DNA from 4 places in the Thalassotalea coralli genome. Region 2 is predicted to be linked to each of the others. Evidence: predicted binding sites of a transcription regulator. Region 2 holds the regulator's gene; each other region holds the start of a gene.

Region 1 (4,521 bases), on a different contig from region 2:
CCTGTGTTTACTACATAGCTTGGTGAAAATTCAGAAATTAAGAAAGCTGTTGCTAGTGCTGCAGCAACTTTACCAATACCTGATTGCACAATAACAACCTCTTTGCCGTTAAGTTTACCTTGATAGTAGGTAAAACCAGACTTTTCAGAGGTTGTAAGATCTGATAGTTTTTCTTTTAAGATGGCTACTTCTGGCTCCATCGCGCCAATTACACCAGCGATCATAGGTTTTATTTCCGATAAAATTTTTGCGAATTATAAACGCTTCCGAGCTAAATGTCTTTTAACTCTATGATTGAGATTCACTCGTTTTTCTTAAGCTATCGAATAAGTTATCAATCCAACCATTAACGATGGTTTTAAGTGCGTCAATGTTTTGTACTTTATCTGGAACGTATTGCTCGTCAGTTTCCTTATTAACGATCACAGCCATTTTTGATTGTCCGGAATTTTGGTCAATAAACTCAGCTTCAATTCCCGCACGGGCAATAATCGACTTTTGGTCTGTTGCTGCTAAATAAGCCGATTCACCAACATTTTTTACAATGCGGAAAGGCAGCGCGTCTAATGCGCTAAGCTCAGGAGAAAACTCTTCGATATTGGTGATTGCGATGCGAATAAGTAATGAATCTTTTGTGCCAGGGCGGACAATGTCAAATTGATCACCTGCGCGTAATTTTATTTGTTCTTCAAAGTATTCGGTCAGTCTTTCTTGCTTTGATTTGTCTTTGATAGCCAGTGGCTTATTCGTATCTAACCACAGTTCAATTGGGGCAATGGCAATGTATTTGTAGTTGCGAAGCTCGTCAATCTTAAAGCCTTGTTTGGCGCGAATCCACGCATTGTCGCGATCTGGAATGGGGCGAAATAATGTGTAATCTTTTAAAAAGCCTGAGGTTGAATCAGGTTTTTGTAATCGATTGCTGCAACCTATCAGTACGATAAGTGCTATTAAAACCAACACCGTGTTTTTCATTATTATTTCCTCCATTTTCAATAAAAAATGTTACCCAAAGTGAGTAACATTTTTAGTATAGACTAGCTTTATTAACCAGATTGTTACAGCTTGTAATTTACCACAGGGGTTTGAAATTAGTGGGGTAAAGCTGGCACACTTTGGTTGGCTAATTGCGGAGTTTGAGCAGCTGCTGCTTGCGCTGTTAGCACACCCGCTGGAGCTCTGTTAGCGCGTGCTTTTACCATAGGTGCAGGAATAACTTTTCCTTTCATTTTTGGCTCTGGCATTTTATTCGCAAACAATCTGTTTTGAATACAGTGCTTAATTTCTTCCACTGAATAAGTCGCCTTAACTTTAATGCGTACGTGTGGAATACCTGCTGCTTCTAGTGCACCGCCGACAAACCAATCTCTTTTGACTTTGTATCCTTTACCTTGTGTATCCACCAAATCAATGGCGCCCATTAAACGCATAGTGTCACGTTCACAAATAACAAAATCTAAATATTTGCTATCGGCATTTTTGACAGCAGTTTGTGCTGCTCGTTGTGATACGCCACCACGAATACTGACAATATCTGATAATTTGACGCGATTGATAACGCGGTATTTTGAGCCAACAGCTTGCTCAACCAAATTCTGAAAATTCTTTTCTGCGCCTGTAAATACAGTCGCTTTTTTATCGAATGGAAATGGGAAACTGTTGTCATTTAAGCGATTAGCAAGTAAAGCTACAATAACGATTAAACTGATCATGGCAAACAGGATAAATTCCATAAGGGACTCCAGTATTCAAAAAATTGACGTAAAACTTTTTGAATATAACAAAGCAGATATTATGCCAACTGATCTTTAGATCTGAGGATCGCTATTTTGATCGTTAAAGTATTTTGTCTATGTTTTGCCAAATAATGAAGGCTGCCATGGGCACTAAGAAGTAGGCAAAGCCTTTTTTCAAATGTTGTTGAGATATTTTATTAGCGATTTTACTGCCGGTAAAACTGCCGATAGCACCAAGTAACGTGACTAAAATGATAACCTGCCAGTTAAGCTCAATATTTTCTTTGGCAAGTACATCTAGGTATTTATAAAAGCCTGTCGCTGACTTTAAGAATATAATGACTAAACTCGTGCCTACTGCTGAAAGCATAGGTAAGCCAGCCATTAATACCAAAGCAGGAACAATGAGAAAACCACCGCCGACACCGACAAAGCCGGTAAGAACGCCAACGATGAGTCCATCTATAATTATTTTGCTATTACCACGGTTTTGTTCAGATGTTTGCTGTTTGCTTTTGCGTAACATGAAAAAAGAAGCCAATAACATAACAACAGCAAAGGTAATGAGCTGAACTGCGGGTTCTACAAATTGAGAGAGATATGCGCCTGCATAGGTTCCAGCCATTCCTGGTAAGCCAAATAACCAAATACAGCGCCAGTTGACCTGTTTCTTTACAATATAGGGAATAGCGCCTGATAGCGCTATAAGGCCAACAATTGCAAGGGAGCTGGCGATGGCAAGGCGTTCTGGTTGATCAAACAAGTACAGTAAAACAGGTACAGTTAAAATGGAGCCTCCTGAGCCAAGCAAGCCCAAACTAACACCAATTAAAATTGCACCTAACCAACCAAAAATAGATACCACCTAACATGTCTCCTAAGAATTTAGATTCAAACCTGTTTTACTTGGGGCAAAACAAATCGTGCAATGTCTGGATGATTTTAACGACATCTTGATTTGCCACTTGATAGTATATGGTTTGTGATTCTCTTCTTGTTGTCACAACTTCTTCCTTTCTTAATACCGCTAAATGTTGAGACAAAGCTGATTGACTCAATGGAATGTGATCATTTAATTCACTCACCGACATTTCTTGATTCATTAACGTACATAGGATCATCAAGCGATTTTCATTCGACATCAGTTTCAGTAAACCTGCGGTATGCTTTGCACTTGCAATTAACTCTGCGGTGTCCATTAGCGAGAATCTCAATAACTATAAAAACTGTATTATTTATATCAGCAAACTCTAAATAAGTAAATTCTAAATTAGCATTGACTAATATAATGTCTAGTTCTAGACTAGAAGAGAATGTTATGTTTGGAGAGTTTTCATGCAACCAGAGGTGAAGTCCTTTTTTGATCCTGCCACATTTACTTTTACTTATGTGGTTTACGACGAGCAGTCAAAAAACGCCGTTGTTATTGATCCTGTTATGGATTTTGATCAGCCATCGGGTCAGATTGATTACCGATCTGCCAATCTTGTGCTTGAGTATATCAAGAGCAATGGGTTAGCTGTTAAATGGGTGTTGGAAACTCATGCCCATGCAGACCATCTAACCGCCGCACAATACATTAAAGAAAAAACAGGCGCTGATGTCGCCATTGGTGCCGGTATTGCCAAAGTTCAAACGACATTTAAAGACGTCTTTAACCTACCAGAAAGTTTCAAAACTGACGGTTCGCAATTTGATCGCTGTTTCACTGATGGCGAGCAATTTTCCGTTGGTAAGATGAATATCACTGTGTTGGAAACGCCAGGTCATACGAATGATAGCGTGACTTATTTAATTGGTGACGCAGCCTTTATTGGGGACACTATGTTCCACCCTGAAGTTGGAACAGCACGATGTGACTTTCCGGGTGGCGATGCATCAATGCTTTATTCTTCTATTCAACGCATTCTTTCTTTGCCAGAAAATACGCGCTTGTTCTTATGTCATGACTACCCAAGTGGCGATAGAGAGCCAGTATGTCAGGTTTCTATAGCGGAACAACGACAACAAAATATTCACGTGCATGACGGTAATAGCGAGCAAGATTTTATTTCTTTTAGAACATCACGCGATGCTCAACTAGCTGTACCTAAGCTGCTTTATCCTTCTGTCCAGATAAATGTAGACGCGGGTCACATTCCTGAGCCTGAGGCTAATGGAAAGTCGTATATGAAAGCGCCCATTGTTTTACCAAAAGCTTAGTTGAGGAGTAACTAAATGAACGATTTTTTTCCTTTCACCTCCGCTTTAGTTGGCGGATTGCTCATCGGTAGCTCAGCGCTTTTGTTGATGTTAGCTATTGGTCGAATTGCCGGTATTAGCGGCATTTTAGGACAAGCTTTATCAAAAACAGGTGCTAGTGATAGCTGGCGATGGGTATTTTTAGTTGGCTTATTGCTAGGCGCATTCATCTATCAAGCAACGATTGGCTTTGACTTACCTTTTAGAGACGCTCCGGCAACTTGGCTATTGGTTATTGGTGGCTTCTTAGTTGGTTTTGGTACCTATTTAGGAAGCGGTTGTACAAGTGGCCACGGTGTCTGCGGCATTGGTCGATTTTCAAAACGTTCAATTATCGCCACTTGCATCTTTATGTTTGCGGCCATTGTTACTGTTTTTCTTGTTAGACACGTATTTTCATAGGAGCCATCGATGAAACTAATACTTGTATTGATTTCAGGGGTTTTATTTGGCTTAGGCCTTTCTGTGTCTGCCATGATAAACCCGACAGTTGTTTTAAACTTTTTGGATTTTCTAGGAAACTGGGATCCTGCTCTTATGTTCG
Region 2 (4,521 bases):
AAAGTTATTGAAAATTACTGTTCTTCATCGAAATTGTCAGTAAAAAGCTTGTTTATGGCAAACATCGCTTGTTCTGCATCTTTTCCGCTGGCGTGAACTTTTACTGTTTTTCCTTGGCTTCCTGCTAATAACATTAATCCCATCACGCTATTAGCATCTGCCGTGTTTTCTTCTAGCTCGATTTGAATATCTGCCGTAAATTGCTGGCACAGTTGAGCAAGCTTAGTCGCCGCTCGGGCATGAAGCCCAAGTTTATTGGTGATTAAGATATCTTTCGAGATGGTCATTAATGCACGAGCCTTTACGTTGACGCAACGTTTAAGTCTCGGTGTCGAGCTTGCACGTCTGCGCGTTCTTTTTTCAGGTTATTTGTGAGTAATTCCGCAATGTATACGGATCTGTGTTTTCCGCCAGTACAGCCAATAGCAATAGTAATATAGCTGCGGTTATTGCGCTCTAGGTGAGGTAACCAGGTCATCATAAAGCTGTTAATTTGCCAAACAAATTTAGTGACAATTGGCTGGCTTGCAAGAAAGTCGATTACAGGTTGATCTAGTCCGGTATAAGGCTTTAAGTCTTTTTCCCAAAATGGGTTAGGTAAGAAGCGAGCGTCGAAAACAAAGTCAGCGTCTTTCGGCACACCATGTTTAAACCCAAAAGATTCAAATACCACTACCATATTGCCAGTGGTTTTACCCAAAATACGTTCACGAATAAGATCAGCAAGCTGGTGAGGGGTTAACTGGCTAGTATTAATGTATAAGTTAGCGCGTGATGAAATAGGCTCTAATAGCTTTTTCTCAAGAGAAATTGCCTGATCTAACGCGATGTTTTGCTTGATAAGCGGATGCAAACGTCTGGTTTCACTAAAGCGTTTTATCAGGTCGTTATCGTCAGCGTCTAAGTAAACAATACTTAATTCTACTGCGCTTGGTAAGTAGTCGATAATTTCAGAAACATCAGACGGGTCATCAGGTAAATTTCGAACATCCAAACTCACCGCAACGGTTTCGTAATCATTGATTACCGTATGCGTAAGTGCTGGTAGCAAGTTAACAGGAATGTTATCAACACAGTAATATCCTAAATCTTCAAGTACACGAAGGGCTACTGTCTTGCCCGAGCCAGAACGTCCGCTGACGATGGTGAGTTTCATGTTGTAATTCCGTTTTTATTGTTCGGCTTGTGTTATAAATTGAAAGAGTGCTTTATCGCTGTCACATTTTCGCACTTGTTTGACGACTTTTTTATTACCAAATAATTTTGCGATACTTTGTAATGTTGAAAGGTGTTCCTGACATTGCTGCTCGGGAACAAATAAGGCGACAAAAATATCAACAGGGCGGTTATCTATCGCGTCAAATTCAATAGGGTGTTCAGTTGTTGCTACCACTAACATCACTTTTTCACTATCAGCTAACCGGCCATGAGGAATGGCAATACCGTTGCCGATACCCGTTGAGCCCATTTTTTCACGCTGCATTAAACTTTCAAGTAAGGTGTAGGTATTCATTTCAACTGCATTTTCTGCAGCTTTTTCACAAATGATTTCTAGGATTCTTTTTTTACTAGTAGCAGGAACTGCACATAAAGTGCAGTTCTCTGTCATGATGTCGGATATTTTCATTGAAGTTGAAACTAGTGTTGGCTTATTTTGCCTTTATATTTGAGGATTTGTTTATCGAGTTTGTTCACTAAAGAATCAATAGAAGCATACATGTCTTCATTCTGTGCTTTGGCGTGAACTTCGGTACCGTTTAAATGAACAGTTGCTTCCGCAATTTGGTTGAGCTTCTCTACGGTAAGTACTACATAGACATTGTTGATGTGATCAAAATGTCGCTCAAGCTTTGCAAACTTTTTATTAACGCTATCGCGCATAGGTTCAGTGATTTCTACATGGTGTCCAGCAAGATTAATTTGCATAAGCTCTCATCCTTCTTTCAAGGTTTACAGTAAACTTTTACGCTGATTAGACGGTGGAATGCCTAGAGACTCTCTATATTTGGCTATGGTCCGTCTTGCAACGTTTATGCCCTGCTCAGCTAACAACTCAGCCATTTTACTATCGCTCAGTGGTTTCGCTGGCACTTCTGCTGCGACCAGCTTTTTAATTAAAGCTCTGATCGCAGTGGAAGAACACTCTCCGCCATTTTCCGTACTCACATGGCTAGAGAAGAAATATTTTAGTTCAAATATCCCGCGTGGGGTGTGCATGTATTTTTGTGTGGTTACACGTGAAATCGTAGATTCATGCATATCTACAGCTTCGGCAATGTCGTTAAGAACCATTGGGCGCATAGCTTCTGGGCCATGCTCAAAGAACCCTTGTTGGCGCTGAACAATGCAGTTACTTACTTTTAATAGTGTATCGTTACGGCTTTCTAAGCTCTTGATAAACCATTTGGCTTCTTGCAAATTAGAACGAATAAATTGGCTATCGTTAGAATTTTTCATCGAACGCGCCATAGAAGCATATTGTTGGTTTACTGAAAGGCGAGGCGCAGTATCTGGATTTAGTTCAACCACCCAACGACCATTTTTCTTTTCAACAGATACATCAGGAATAATGTATTGCTCTTCTTGTTTGATCACTGAGTCGCCCGGTCTAGGATCTAGTGACTGGATCAAACGAATAATTTCGCGTAATTGGTCTTCTTTCAAGCGTGTCTTACGCATGATGGTGCGATAGTCACGGTTACCTAGTAAGTCAATGTGCTCGCCAATGATTAGCTTGGCTTCTTCTAGCCAAGGCGTATCTTTATCAAATTGGTTTAATTGAATAATTAGACACTCAGGAATAGAGCGGGCACCGACACCAACTGGATCGAATACGTTGATGCGCTTAAGCACAGCTTCTACTTCATCCAATTCAACATCTTCTAAGCCAAGAGATTCTAAAATATCTTCGGTGGTTACCGTTAAATAACCGGCATCGTCAATAGCGTCGATAATTGCCATTGCGATGGCTTCGTCGGTCTCAGTAAATGGTGTTAATTCCATTTGCCAGCGAAGGTGATCTTGAATGGAGTCTGTGGTTTCACCTTGATAAACAAAATCTTCTGAAGGAGCAGCGGCACCTGTATTTGATACGCCTGCACTGAAACTTTCATCCCAAGTGGTGTCTATATTCAGCTCTTCTGGAATATCAGACTTATCCATTGCTTCTGTTGTGCTGATTTCATCAATGGTTGGCGAGGCGTCTTCAGAGCCATCATTCGCCGTAGGCGTTTCCGTTGTTTCAGAAAAAGCTTGTTCTAAATTATCAGGCTGAGATTCTTGGTTAGCGGAAGCTGCTTCGTCAACTTCTAATAAAGGATTGCTTTCAAGCGCTTCTTGAATTTCTTGTTGTAGATCCAACGTTGACAGCTGCAACAATTTTATCGCTTGTTGCAACTGAGGTGTCATAGTCAGTTGTTGTCCAATACGGAGTTGAAGACTAGGGCGCATTTATCTAATTCTTATCCTTTCCAAGGTTATTGGTTTTGTTTTTTTAACAGCTTATCACAACTATAACGTGAATTGCTCTCCAAGATATACATCTCGTACCTGTTGATTCGCTAAAATTTGATCTGCATTCCCTTGAGCGATTAATTCTCCATGACTGACGATATAAGCATGTTCACACACATCGAGGGTTTCACGTACATTGTGGTCAGTAATTAGAATACCAATTCCCTTGTTCTTTAAGTGTAGAATAATTTTCTTAATATCACCGACAGAAATTGGGTCTACGCCAGCAAAGGGTTCATCTAGCAATATAAATTTAGGATCAGCCGCTAACGCACGAGCAATTTCTACGCGACGACGCTCACCGCCAGATAGGCTCATGCCTGTGTTTTCGGTAATGTGACCGATATTAAATTCTTCAACTAAGTGTTCGAGTTTTTCTTCTCGCTCGATAGCGTTCAGATCTTTACGTGTTTCTAAGATAGCCATAATGTTCTGATAAACAGTTAGCTTTCTAAAAATCGAGGCTTCTTGTGGCAGATAGCCAATGCCTCGACGCGCGCGCTCATGCATAGGCAATAGTGTAAGGTCTTCACCATCTAAGGTGATCTTGCCTTTGTCATTGTTAACAAGGCCAACAATCATGTAAAAGGACGTGGTTTTGCCAGCGCCGTTAGGGCCAAGTAAACCAACAATTTGCCCGGCTTCAACAGATAAGCCAACGTTTTTTACAACTTGGCGGCCTTTATATGATTTAGCTAGATTGCTAGCACTTAACACTGCACTCATTTTTTAAGCTTTTCCAGTTGTTTCGGCTGAAGAGTGGTTTGTACTCGTTCGTTGTCTTTACTATCTGCAAGCACTTGCTCAGTTAGAAGGTTATAGGTAATCACGCTACTTTTTACCATGCTTCCTGCTTGCCTTAATTCTGCATTACCCGAAATGACTATAGTATTTTTTGCCGGCTCGTAAGTAATCTCATTGGCTTGTAAATAAATAGGCGTACCATCTTCTAAAATTTGCTCGAAGGTTGCTGGAGACCCTTTTGCGATATAGGTTTTTGGCTCTGAA
Region 3 (4,521 bases), on a different contig from region 2:
CACTGCCATTTTTATTTTGTGTGGTGAGCGAATGCCTTTATAGCGATTTTCAATATATATGGCCTTTCCGACACTGTCCTGCACTCCGTAGCGGCACCAAGTACTACCAACACAAGACTTCACGGTACGCAATGCTTTACCGTAGGCATGACCGGTTTCGAGACCAGCTGCTATCAACTCTCCCCAGATATCAGGCAGCTGGTCTACGCGAGCGCCAAAAAGGTCTACCCGCTGACCCCCGGTAATTTTGGTATATAGATTATATTTCTTCGCAACTTGGCCAATGGTGATGAGCTTATCTGGTGTAATTTCCCCTCCTGGAATACGCGGTACCACTGAGTAAGTGCCATCTTTTTGCAGGTTAGCGAGGAAGTTATCGTTAGTATCTTGCAACGCGACTTTATCGGTTTCTAAGATATAGTCATTCCACACCGATGCCAGTATTGAACCAATGGTTGGTTTGCATATTTCACAGCCTAATCCTTTGCCATGGGATGACAATAGTTCTTCGAAAGATGCTATTTTTCCTAATCTAACGATATCGAATAGCTCTTGGCGTGAATAAGCAAAATGCTCACAAAGATCCTTTTTAACCTCAACGCCACGGCTTTCTAGTTCTTTATCTACAACGTCTTTTAGTAGTGCCGCACAACCACCACAACCAGTACTTGCTTTCGTGCATGACTTTACATCGGCAACAGAACAAGCGCCTTGGTCAACAGCCGTAATAATATCGCCTTTGGTGACGTTCAAACACGAACAAATCGTGGCAGTATCTGGCAAAGCGTCAGCGCCTAGCATTGGCTTGTCAGCCGCCATAGGTAAGATTAATGCCTCTGGTGTTTCGGGCAGTTCAATCTTGTTTAACATGTATTGCAACAAACTATCGTATTCTGTGGTATCACCAATCAGAACGGCACCTAGCAAAGACTTTTTGTCATTGGAGACAACAATTTTTTTGTAGATACCCTCCGGCTGATTTTCATAGGTATAAGACAACGAATCAGCGGTTCTGCCATGGGCATCACCAATAGAGCCAACATCGACTCCCATTAGTTTTAGCTTTGTGCTCATATCGGCGCCACTAAATTGCATGTCGCTTTCTTGTTCGCTGCCCCCACTAACAAGGTGATTTGCCGCCACTTTTGCCATGGTATAGCCCGGCGCAACTAGCCCGTAGATCATGTTTTGATAGAGCGCACACTCGCCAATTGCGTAAATATTTTCATCGGATGTTTGGCAATAATCATTGATAACAATACCGCCACGATCACCGACAGTGAGATCAAACTCTCTAGCAAGGTTGTCATACGGTCGAATACCGGCAGAAAATAATACTAAGTCAGTTTCGAGTACGTCACCATCGGCAAAAACCAGTTTGTATCTTGCGCTTTCTCCAGCTTCAATAACTTGTGTTGCTTTTTCCGTGTGCACCTTAACGCCAAGCGCTTCAATTTTATCTTTAAGGATGCGTCCGCCACCCGCATCTACTTGTACAGCCATTAATTGTGGGGCAAATTCAACAACATGGGTTTCCAACCCTAATTGTTTTAACGCGTTTGCGGCTTCAAGCCCTAACAGCCCTCCACCTATGACCACGCCAATTTGACTTACTTCAGCGCTGGCCTTAATCGCCTCTAAATCTTCAATGGTACGATAAACTAGGCAATGCGCTTGATCGCCCCCCGGAATAGGAGGAACGAAAGGATAAGAACCCGTCGCTAAAATTAATTTGTCATAGACATAACATTGGCCATTAGACGTTGTCACTTCATGGCTATCGCGATCAATCGCCACTACTTTAGCGTTCGTGTAAAAATTCACCTGCCAATCGTTATACGTTTGTTCACAAGTTAAGGCTAAGTCTTTCGCACTCTTACCCGCAAAATACTCAGATAGATGAACACGATCATAAGCTAAGCGCTGCTCAGCAGATAATACGGTAATATTAACGTCGCGCTTGCTATTACCCTTAACACTAACAAGTTCATTTAGTTGTTCAACGAAATGATGACCTACCATTCCATTACCAACGACAACAACATTTAAAGGCTGTGACATCTGTCTTCCTCTCTTTGCTCAAAACCTATATAAGGCATACGAATTTTTATTTGGCACAAAAAAAGCCCACAGTGCGCCGAACTAAACCGGCCACTTGTGAGCTTCTTTGCAAAACCTTGTTCTCTACGCCATTGCAGACTGAGGTTTGTACCTAATTGTTTAAATTTTTATTTCTATCTATTTGATACTTATTAATACAAGTTAAGTGCCAAACCTTCCAGAAATCACATATATTTGTTTTTATTAATAATTAATATCTAAACACAACATCCAACAGCGCTTAGTCCTCGCTATTGCATCATAATAGCGCAAAGCGCTAACTAGTTTGGTGCTGATAAAAAATAAAGAGAAAGTGTAAAGTCTAGAATTTCGCACTCACCCATAACCAAAGTTTATCGGTATCAACTTTAGCTGCTGCTTCATCGCCAGCGGAGTAAGCTGCATACTTAAATCCGGCAGAATATGTTTTAGCAAATTTTCGACCGTAAGAAAGGTTTAGCTCACTACCTAAATCATCTACCTCAACACTGTTTTCATCTGTTGAAAAATCATGATAAGTAACTGCCCACTTACCCGACATTACCTTGCCTGAAAAGGAAATGTATATATCACTTAACCCCTGCTTAGGTGTTGTAAGAAATTGATCAGACCAACCATTAAATTTATGAAGTGTGGCTAACGGTGTTGAAAAGCCATACTGGCCATTGTCACTTCCTAAGATTTCGATACCCGCTTTAGCAGTCACTTTACCCAAGCTATACCCAAGCTCTGCCATTAAATAATCGGCGTCATAACTGTCTGCAGTAGTTTTAGATTCTTGCATGGCATATTCTGCGCTATAACTAAGTTTGTCTTTTTTTCCAGCAAAGCGAATTCCAAAAGTATCTAGAGAATTACTCGTATCGTTATCAACTTCCAGCAGATAGCCATACGCAGTTAGCTTACCAAATTCTGTTTTATACGCGGCATTAAACAAATGATCCTTTGAATCTATATCTTTTTCTTGGCCAAAAATTCTATTGCGCTTGCTCAAGTAAGCGTAATTCACAGAAAACGCCTTAGAAGCTTGATAAGAAAAACTTGCGGCATCAAATGTTTGCTTGTCTTGACGCCAGCCAACATGACCAACAAACCTATGGTTATCTAAGGTAATAACTTGTCGGCCAAGTTTGGCGACAAAACCATCTCGCTTATATTGCACATATCCTTGATCTAATTCAGTCGTTTCAGGGTCGGCAATAACCGAGTAATCACCGCCGTTACCATTCGTGTCGTTATAATCATCAATACCCGCTACAACACGCGAGTCTTCAAACTCAACGACACCACTAAAGTTGTTATAGCTTGTAGTTTTAAACGTTAACAGGGTACGAAGTGTTAACGCATTCGCATCTTTTTTCGCGTTATCTTGATCTACCGTTTCGTATCGAAGACGAAAGTCTAACGTTGCACTGCTTTTATCTTCTGAAGCCACAGCGCAAGTTGTCGTGGTAGCCATTAGTGCCAATAAGCTTTTGGTAAATTTGCGTTTCATTATTATTCCTTTCTGTTTCAAGTTTTACTAAAGCATTAAGCTACTTCTGTATTTTGTTGGTCAGAGCCACTTTGCTTTGCTTTAGCCTTGCTGTTTTTATTGTCTTTATCTGAGGCCGAAATAGTTTCGACCTTGCGTTGCTTTTCATATAAAAACGTGAGAACAGAAGAACGTAAACGATTGTATTCTGGGTCTTGAGCTAGAGCTAAACGATCCCTTGGTCTAGGCAGATTCACGTCTAGAATTTCACCTATTGTGGCTTCTGGGCCATTGGTCATCATGACAATTCTATCTGACAGCAACACCGCCTCATCAACGTCATGAGTGATCATAATGACGGTATTATTTAGCTCGTCTTGGATCTCCATCAATGAGTCTTGCATATGAGCGCGAGTCAAAGCATCCAGTGCACCAAATGGCTCATCCATTAACAAAACTTCCGGCTGCATTGCTAAGGCTCTAGCAATGCCAACTCGCTGTTTCATACCACCTGAAATTTCATCTGGTCGCTTATGCATAGCATGATCCATATGCACAAGTTTAAGGTTATGCTCAATCCAATCCTGCATTTCTTTTGGCTGCATTTTCTTTTTGAACACTTGTTTAACCGCTAACTCGACATTCTGGTACGCTGTTAACCAAGGCAATAACGAATGGTTTTGAAAAACCACTGCGCGTTCAGGCCCAGGTTCAGTAACTTCCTTATTATTTAGCAAAACACCACCACTGGTTGCTTGGTGTAAGCCTGCGACAACATTGAGTACCGTTGATTTACCACAACCTGAATGACCAATAAGAGAAATAAACTCCCCTTTTTTGATCTTAAGATCTACATTATCAAGTGCTTTAAATCGACCTTTAGGTGTTGGAAACACCATGTCAATATGACTAATTTCTAATAAAAAACTCATGAATGATTCTCGCTT
Region 4 (4,521 bases), on a different contig from region 2:
CTGAAGACGACGAAGGTGGTAATAGAGCTTTGTTTGATGATGTCGACGACTATGATGGCTTGAGCTACACAAATGATAATGTACAAGACTCTCAAGGAAATGTTTTGACCGCTTACCTCGGCTATAGCATGTGGATTTCAGTTGGTAATGACAGCGACTTGAACGGTATTACTATTTCGGATGGTGACGGGAATGACAACGTAGAAACGGCTAAACTCATTACCGTTATTGTTGAAACGCCAACAGGTATCCAGTTGACCTTTTCATCTTACCGGATGAACTTCTAATGAAAAATCGCAAGCAACACATCACGGGTTTTACACTGATCGAGATGGTTACTGTTATGGTGATCCTCGGTGTGATGGCTGTAGGTGTTAGTGGTTTTTTGCAGTTCGGTTCGAAGATATTTGTGGAATCAAGTGATCGAGATCTCTTGGTAGCAAATGCAAGGTTTGCTATTGAGCGCTTAAACCGAGATGTTCGAAATGCTTTACCAAATACGGTGACCATTAATAACAACGGTTGTTTAACCTTCATGCCTATTGTAGCTAGCACTTTATATATTGATTTGCCCGTACCTCCTGAAGGAGGCGAAGATAGTATTGATATCCTTCCAACCAATAATGGCAATGTAGCAAACGCCAGTCATGTGGTTGTTTACCCGTTATCGGTTGATGATTTAACAATAGGAAGTGGCAAAATTCACGAAATTGATTCAGTTGATGTAAACGTTGAGCCAGCACCTTGGCAGGTTAATTTTACTAATAACGGTGTTACCTTTGTCAGCGATTCACCTTCAAGTCGAATATACTTTATTAATAACGCCGATAATGTCTCTTATTGCGTCGTAGGGGGGCAATTACAGCGAAATAATATTCCAATATTAGATAACCTTGTGAATGCTAATGTCTTTGCCATTACGGCGGCAAGTCTACAGCGTAATGCAATAGTGAGTGTGGATCTGGCGCTGGAACTCGCCAGTCAATCAGCACAAGTGAGTAACGAGTCCGTGATATTTAATCATGAAATACACATACCGAATGTACCCTAAGCAAATGTACCTTAAAGCACAAAAAGCTAAAGGCAACGCGTTAATGACGGCAATATTTGTTATTATTGTCATGAGCTTATTGGGGGCGGCATTGGTGAAAATGTTTTCAGCCCAATCGGAAAGCGTGGTTTATGAGGTTTATGGCACTCGTACATTACAAGCAGCGCAAATAGGCGCTCAATTGCAGTTGCAGGCTATTTTTCCATTAAACGACAACGGCAATAACGGTGACTGCAACCTGGCTCTTCAAAATATCGATTTATCGGGAGCTGCAGGTTTTCCAGGTTGTAGAGTGGCATCGACTACCTGCGTTAGAACGGAAGTTGACGATCCTGACACAGCACAGGTACCTGATGTTGATTACTGGGTCATTAACGCGATTGGTGAGTGCACTGTTGGCAACCAAGAGGAAGGAGAGGGGGCAAAAGAGCGTATCGTTACCTCTCGACAGGTAGAAGTGCAAGCTCGCCGATATCGTTAGATTAACTTTTTATTAACATTTGACTGTAGCGTTTTTTTACAGTTGTTAATGTTTGGTATTTTGTTTCTTTTGTAACCTTTTGAAAATAAAGTGTATATTAATTTTGGTACGTATTATGCTTTTACATTGATAGTATTAGCGCTATTATTAAACTAGCACGAAGTTTTCATTAAATAGAGGAAGTTTTAATGAATAAGCAATTTCAAAAAATAGCTTTCATTTTATTATGTTTCTGTTCATTTAACATACACGCTACTTTGATTACAGGAAATAGTGTCGAAGATAAGCTAACTGCTGACAAGTTAGGTACTAACTTCGTTGAGTGGAATGGTCTAGATTGGGCATGGGCTTCCCCTGTGTACTTACCGCATGCCGATTGGCCGGACAACCAATTGTTAGCACCTTCTACACACCTAAACTGGCGTTACGCGACTTTCGATGAAATGATGGAGTTTCGTGTATTTGCCTACAATAACAATGCGGCAGCGTTAGACTTGTTTACGCAAAAAGATGAGTTTGGCGACGATATAGTGATAAACGGTGAAGTACAATACGTTCAAGCTGTTTCATACTGGAACACTATGTTTGACGACTTACAGCTATTGTCTGGCGGTGAAAACGTTTCTATCCAGAACTTATTTGACGGTTTTATTGCAAGCGACCCTAACAACGCGTCAACATACCAATCTATGTTTGGTAACGTATCTTTCTGGGAAACATTTTACGTTCGCGCGGTATCTGATCGTCCGCCAGCGCCAATTGACAATGGCGGTAACCCGATTCCAGAGCCATCAATCATTCTTTTAATGGCCATAGCCTTACTGACTTTGTCTAGAAAAAAATTATATTTATAAAATAACGTTAAAGAAGTATCCCCTTCATTTCATGAAAATTAGCCCCGCCGGATGCGGGGTTTTTCTTTTCTAGGCTTGTTTGATAGCAAAACCTTGTTAAATATAGTGATTCAGAGTAACTTTACTAATAATAACCTCTTAGTATTAGTTGATATGAATTTAGTGCGGTTGGCTGTTATCTTTATTGCCTTAATCAGTATGCCTGTATGGGCATTTGCTGATAAATGTATTGATATTTTCCCCGGAACAGATCCGTTTACCACTAAGTTAAACCAATTTTCTCAAGAAGGTGGTGTAACGTGTAATGGCGGAACATGTTCACCTAGCGCTTTCTATCAAAGAACGCCTTTTCCTAGCATAAATGCGTCTGGTGATTTTTCTTCGACTAACTTAACGCCTGGTGTATATGAGCATGACGGCTGGGGGTTAGGGGATGGCGCAACGATTACTTTTTCAGGAAATGGCACTGCAGTTGTTTATTTTGAAGACAATGATGTCGTTATTAATAAAGAAACTAAGATTAATGTTGGCGGTGAAGCTTCTAATGTGTTGTTGGTATTTAAAGGCAAGCTTAAGATAGAAGAATCTGCGCAAATCAATGCCTTTATTTATGTGGCTGGTAATGAAACTACAATAGAGCATTCTTCAGTTATTAACGGTGCTATCGCAGCGAAAAATAAATTAACTTTAAAACACAGTAGCACGTTTAATTACCAAACAAGTGATTTAGATGGCCTAAATACTCAAGGCTTTTGTGAAGATGTTGCCGTTATTGTTGATGTGCCACAACCTACGTTAACCTGTGATAACGTCTTTGTTGATGGAGCAACAACCCATGGTGCTTCCAGCAATATCTATATGCATTCTTACTCCTATATTTTTGATAATCCAGATACTGAACTTGAAACTACCTATGTAACAAACGCTGCTGCTACGGGTACTTGTGGCACTGGTGACTGTACTGCAAGTGGCAGTCCAATTAGCGATGTTGTACTAGGTACCTTTTTGGAGTCTAGTTCAAGTACGGACTTAACTGTTCCAAGTTTTACCAGTGAAATCATTGGTGATAGCAATGATAATGAGTATGACGATATCTATGTTTGGGTCGGTGCCTCATTAACGACCAGTAGCGCGCAATCAACTTATCGTATTAAAAATTTATATATGTATGGTTTCTTGAGCACACTTAATCTGTCGCCTGGTGACTACTACATTGAAAATCTCACATTAAATACTGGTTCGTTTATTCATTTGACGTCTCCCGGTGATGTGCGAATTTTTGCCAAGAATGTGGTGACTATTGGCAGTTACAGTGAAGTTAACCATAACGCAGCAGATGGTTATAACTTACAAATCATCGGCTACGGTGATGTAGTAGTAGACACTGCCGCGCGTGTTGGCGCTTTAATTTATGCCGAATCTACAGTGGGCATTGAAGGATCTGCCCATGTATATGGTGCGGCATCTGGTGGTCATGTATTTCTCCGCAGTGATGCGCGTATTTATTATGAATGTGGTGAAACTGCACCTGTCATCGATCATTACGAAATTTCTTTTACTGGACCGGGCTTAACCTGTGAGCCTCTCGATATTACCGTTAAGGCCTGTACCAATAGTATCGGTGAAACCTGTGACGAATCCTCCGAGAATGTAACTCTAGACTTGGTAGCGACAGGCAGCGTCTCACTTGTTTCTCAAGAATTGAATTTTAATGACAGTAAGACAACGCCTTTATCCTATACAACCGCTGAAACGGTTACTATGTCGATAGCCAATGCCACAGTTACACCGTTAAACGGCTATATTTGTAATGATAATTCTACGGGGGCTTGTCAGCTAGCCTTTGAAGATGCTGCTTTTAAATTTTTCTATAACGGTGATGAAAATACAGCGATAGATAGACAAGTGGCAGGCGTAGAATTCGCAAATTCAGTAAGCCTAAAAGCAGTGCGCAATAATCTAGGCGTTTGTGAGACTATTTTTAATAATGAAACTGTCAAAGTGAATCTTTCGCAGCAGTACGTAAATCCTAGTGTCTCAACGGATAACCGTTTTTACGTGAATAATAAACCCTTGCCTGAAGAGTTTGAGTTGAGTTTCGACGCGCAAGGAGTCGCGACTTTAACTACACCTCG

Evidence for each region. The regulator sigma-54, encoded in region 2, starts transcription at its own class of promoters, with help from an activator protein. The targets are predictions, from matches to a motif close to GTTGGCACGNNNNTNGNNT.
Region 1: the regulator sigma-54 is predicted to act here: its motif matches at 1,784-1,802, upstream of ACOB80_RS20140 (DUF2726 domain-containing protein).
Region 3: the regulator sigma-54 is predicted to act here: its motif matches at 2,256-2,274, upstream of nirB (nitrite reductase large subunit NirB).
Region 4: the regulator sigma-54 is predicted to act here: its motif matches at 1,635-1,653, upstream of ACOB80_RS11485 (PEP-CTERM sorting domain-containing protein).

Annotation. Positions count from the first base shown of each region.
Region 1 is NZ_JBVVBK010000011.1:14,000-18,520, reverse strand. Features, by position in the region: gene mtnN (5'-methylthioadenosine/S-adenosylhomocysteine nucleosidase) at 1-224, opposite strand, end outside; gene ACOB80_RS20145 (DUF3313 family protein) at 289-975, opposite strand; gene ACOB80_RS20140 (DUF2726 domain-containing protein) at 1,092-1,733, opposite strand; gene ACOB80_RS20135 (sulfite exporter TauE/SafE family protein) at 1,837-2,601, opposite strand; gene ACOB80_RS20130 (ArsR/SmtB family transcription factor) at 2,639-2,935, opposite strand; gene ACOB80_RS20125 (MBL fold metallo-hydrolase) at 3,072-3,938, shown strand; gene ACOB80_RS20120 (YeeE/YedE family protein) at 3,954-4,379, shown strand; gene ACOB80_RS20115 (DUF6691 family protein) at 4,389-4,521, shown strand, end outside.
Region 2 is NZ_JBVVBK010000007.1:286,855-291,375, forward strand. Features, by position in the region: gene ACOB80_RS17880 (HPr family phosphocarrier protein) at 15-287, opposite strand; gene rapZ (RNase adapter RapZ) at 302-1,156, opposite strand; gene ptsN (PTS IIA-like nitrogen regulatory protein PtsN) at 1,172-1,627, opposite strand; gene hpf (ribosome hibernation promoting factor) at 1,639-1,926, opposite strand; gene ACOB80_RS17900 (RNA polymerase factor sigma-54) at 1,951-3,450, opposite strand; gene lptB (LPS export ABC transporter ATP-binding protein) at 3,511-4,239, opposite strand; gene lptA (lipopolysaccharide transport periplasmic protein LptA) at 4,236-4,521, opposite strand, start outside.
Region 3 is NZ_JBVVBK010000001.1:555,450-559,970, reverse strand. Features, by position in the region: gene nirB (nitrite reductase large subunit NirB) at 1-2,061, opposite strand, end outside; gene ACOB80_RS02420 (alginate export family protein) at 2,423-3,559, opposite strand; gene ACOB80_RS02415 (ABC transporter ATP-binding protein) at 3,631-4,506, opposite strand.
Region 4 is NZ_JBVVBK010000004.1:92,390-96,910, forward strand. Features, by position in the region: gene ACOB80_RS11470 (type IV pilus modification PilV family protein) at 1-287, shown strand, start outside; gene ACOB80_RS11475 (PulJ/GspJ family protein) at 287-1,051, shown strand; gene ACOB80_RS11480 (hypothetical protein) at 1,023-1,532, shown strand; gene ACOB80_RS11485 (PEP-CTERM sorting domain-containing protein) at 1,721-2,386, shown strand; gene ACOB80_RS11490 (DUF6701 domain-containing protein) at 2,540-4,521, shown strand, end outside.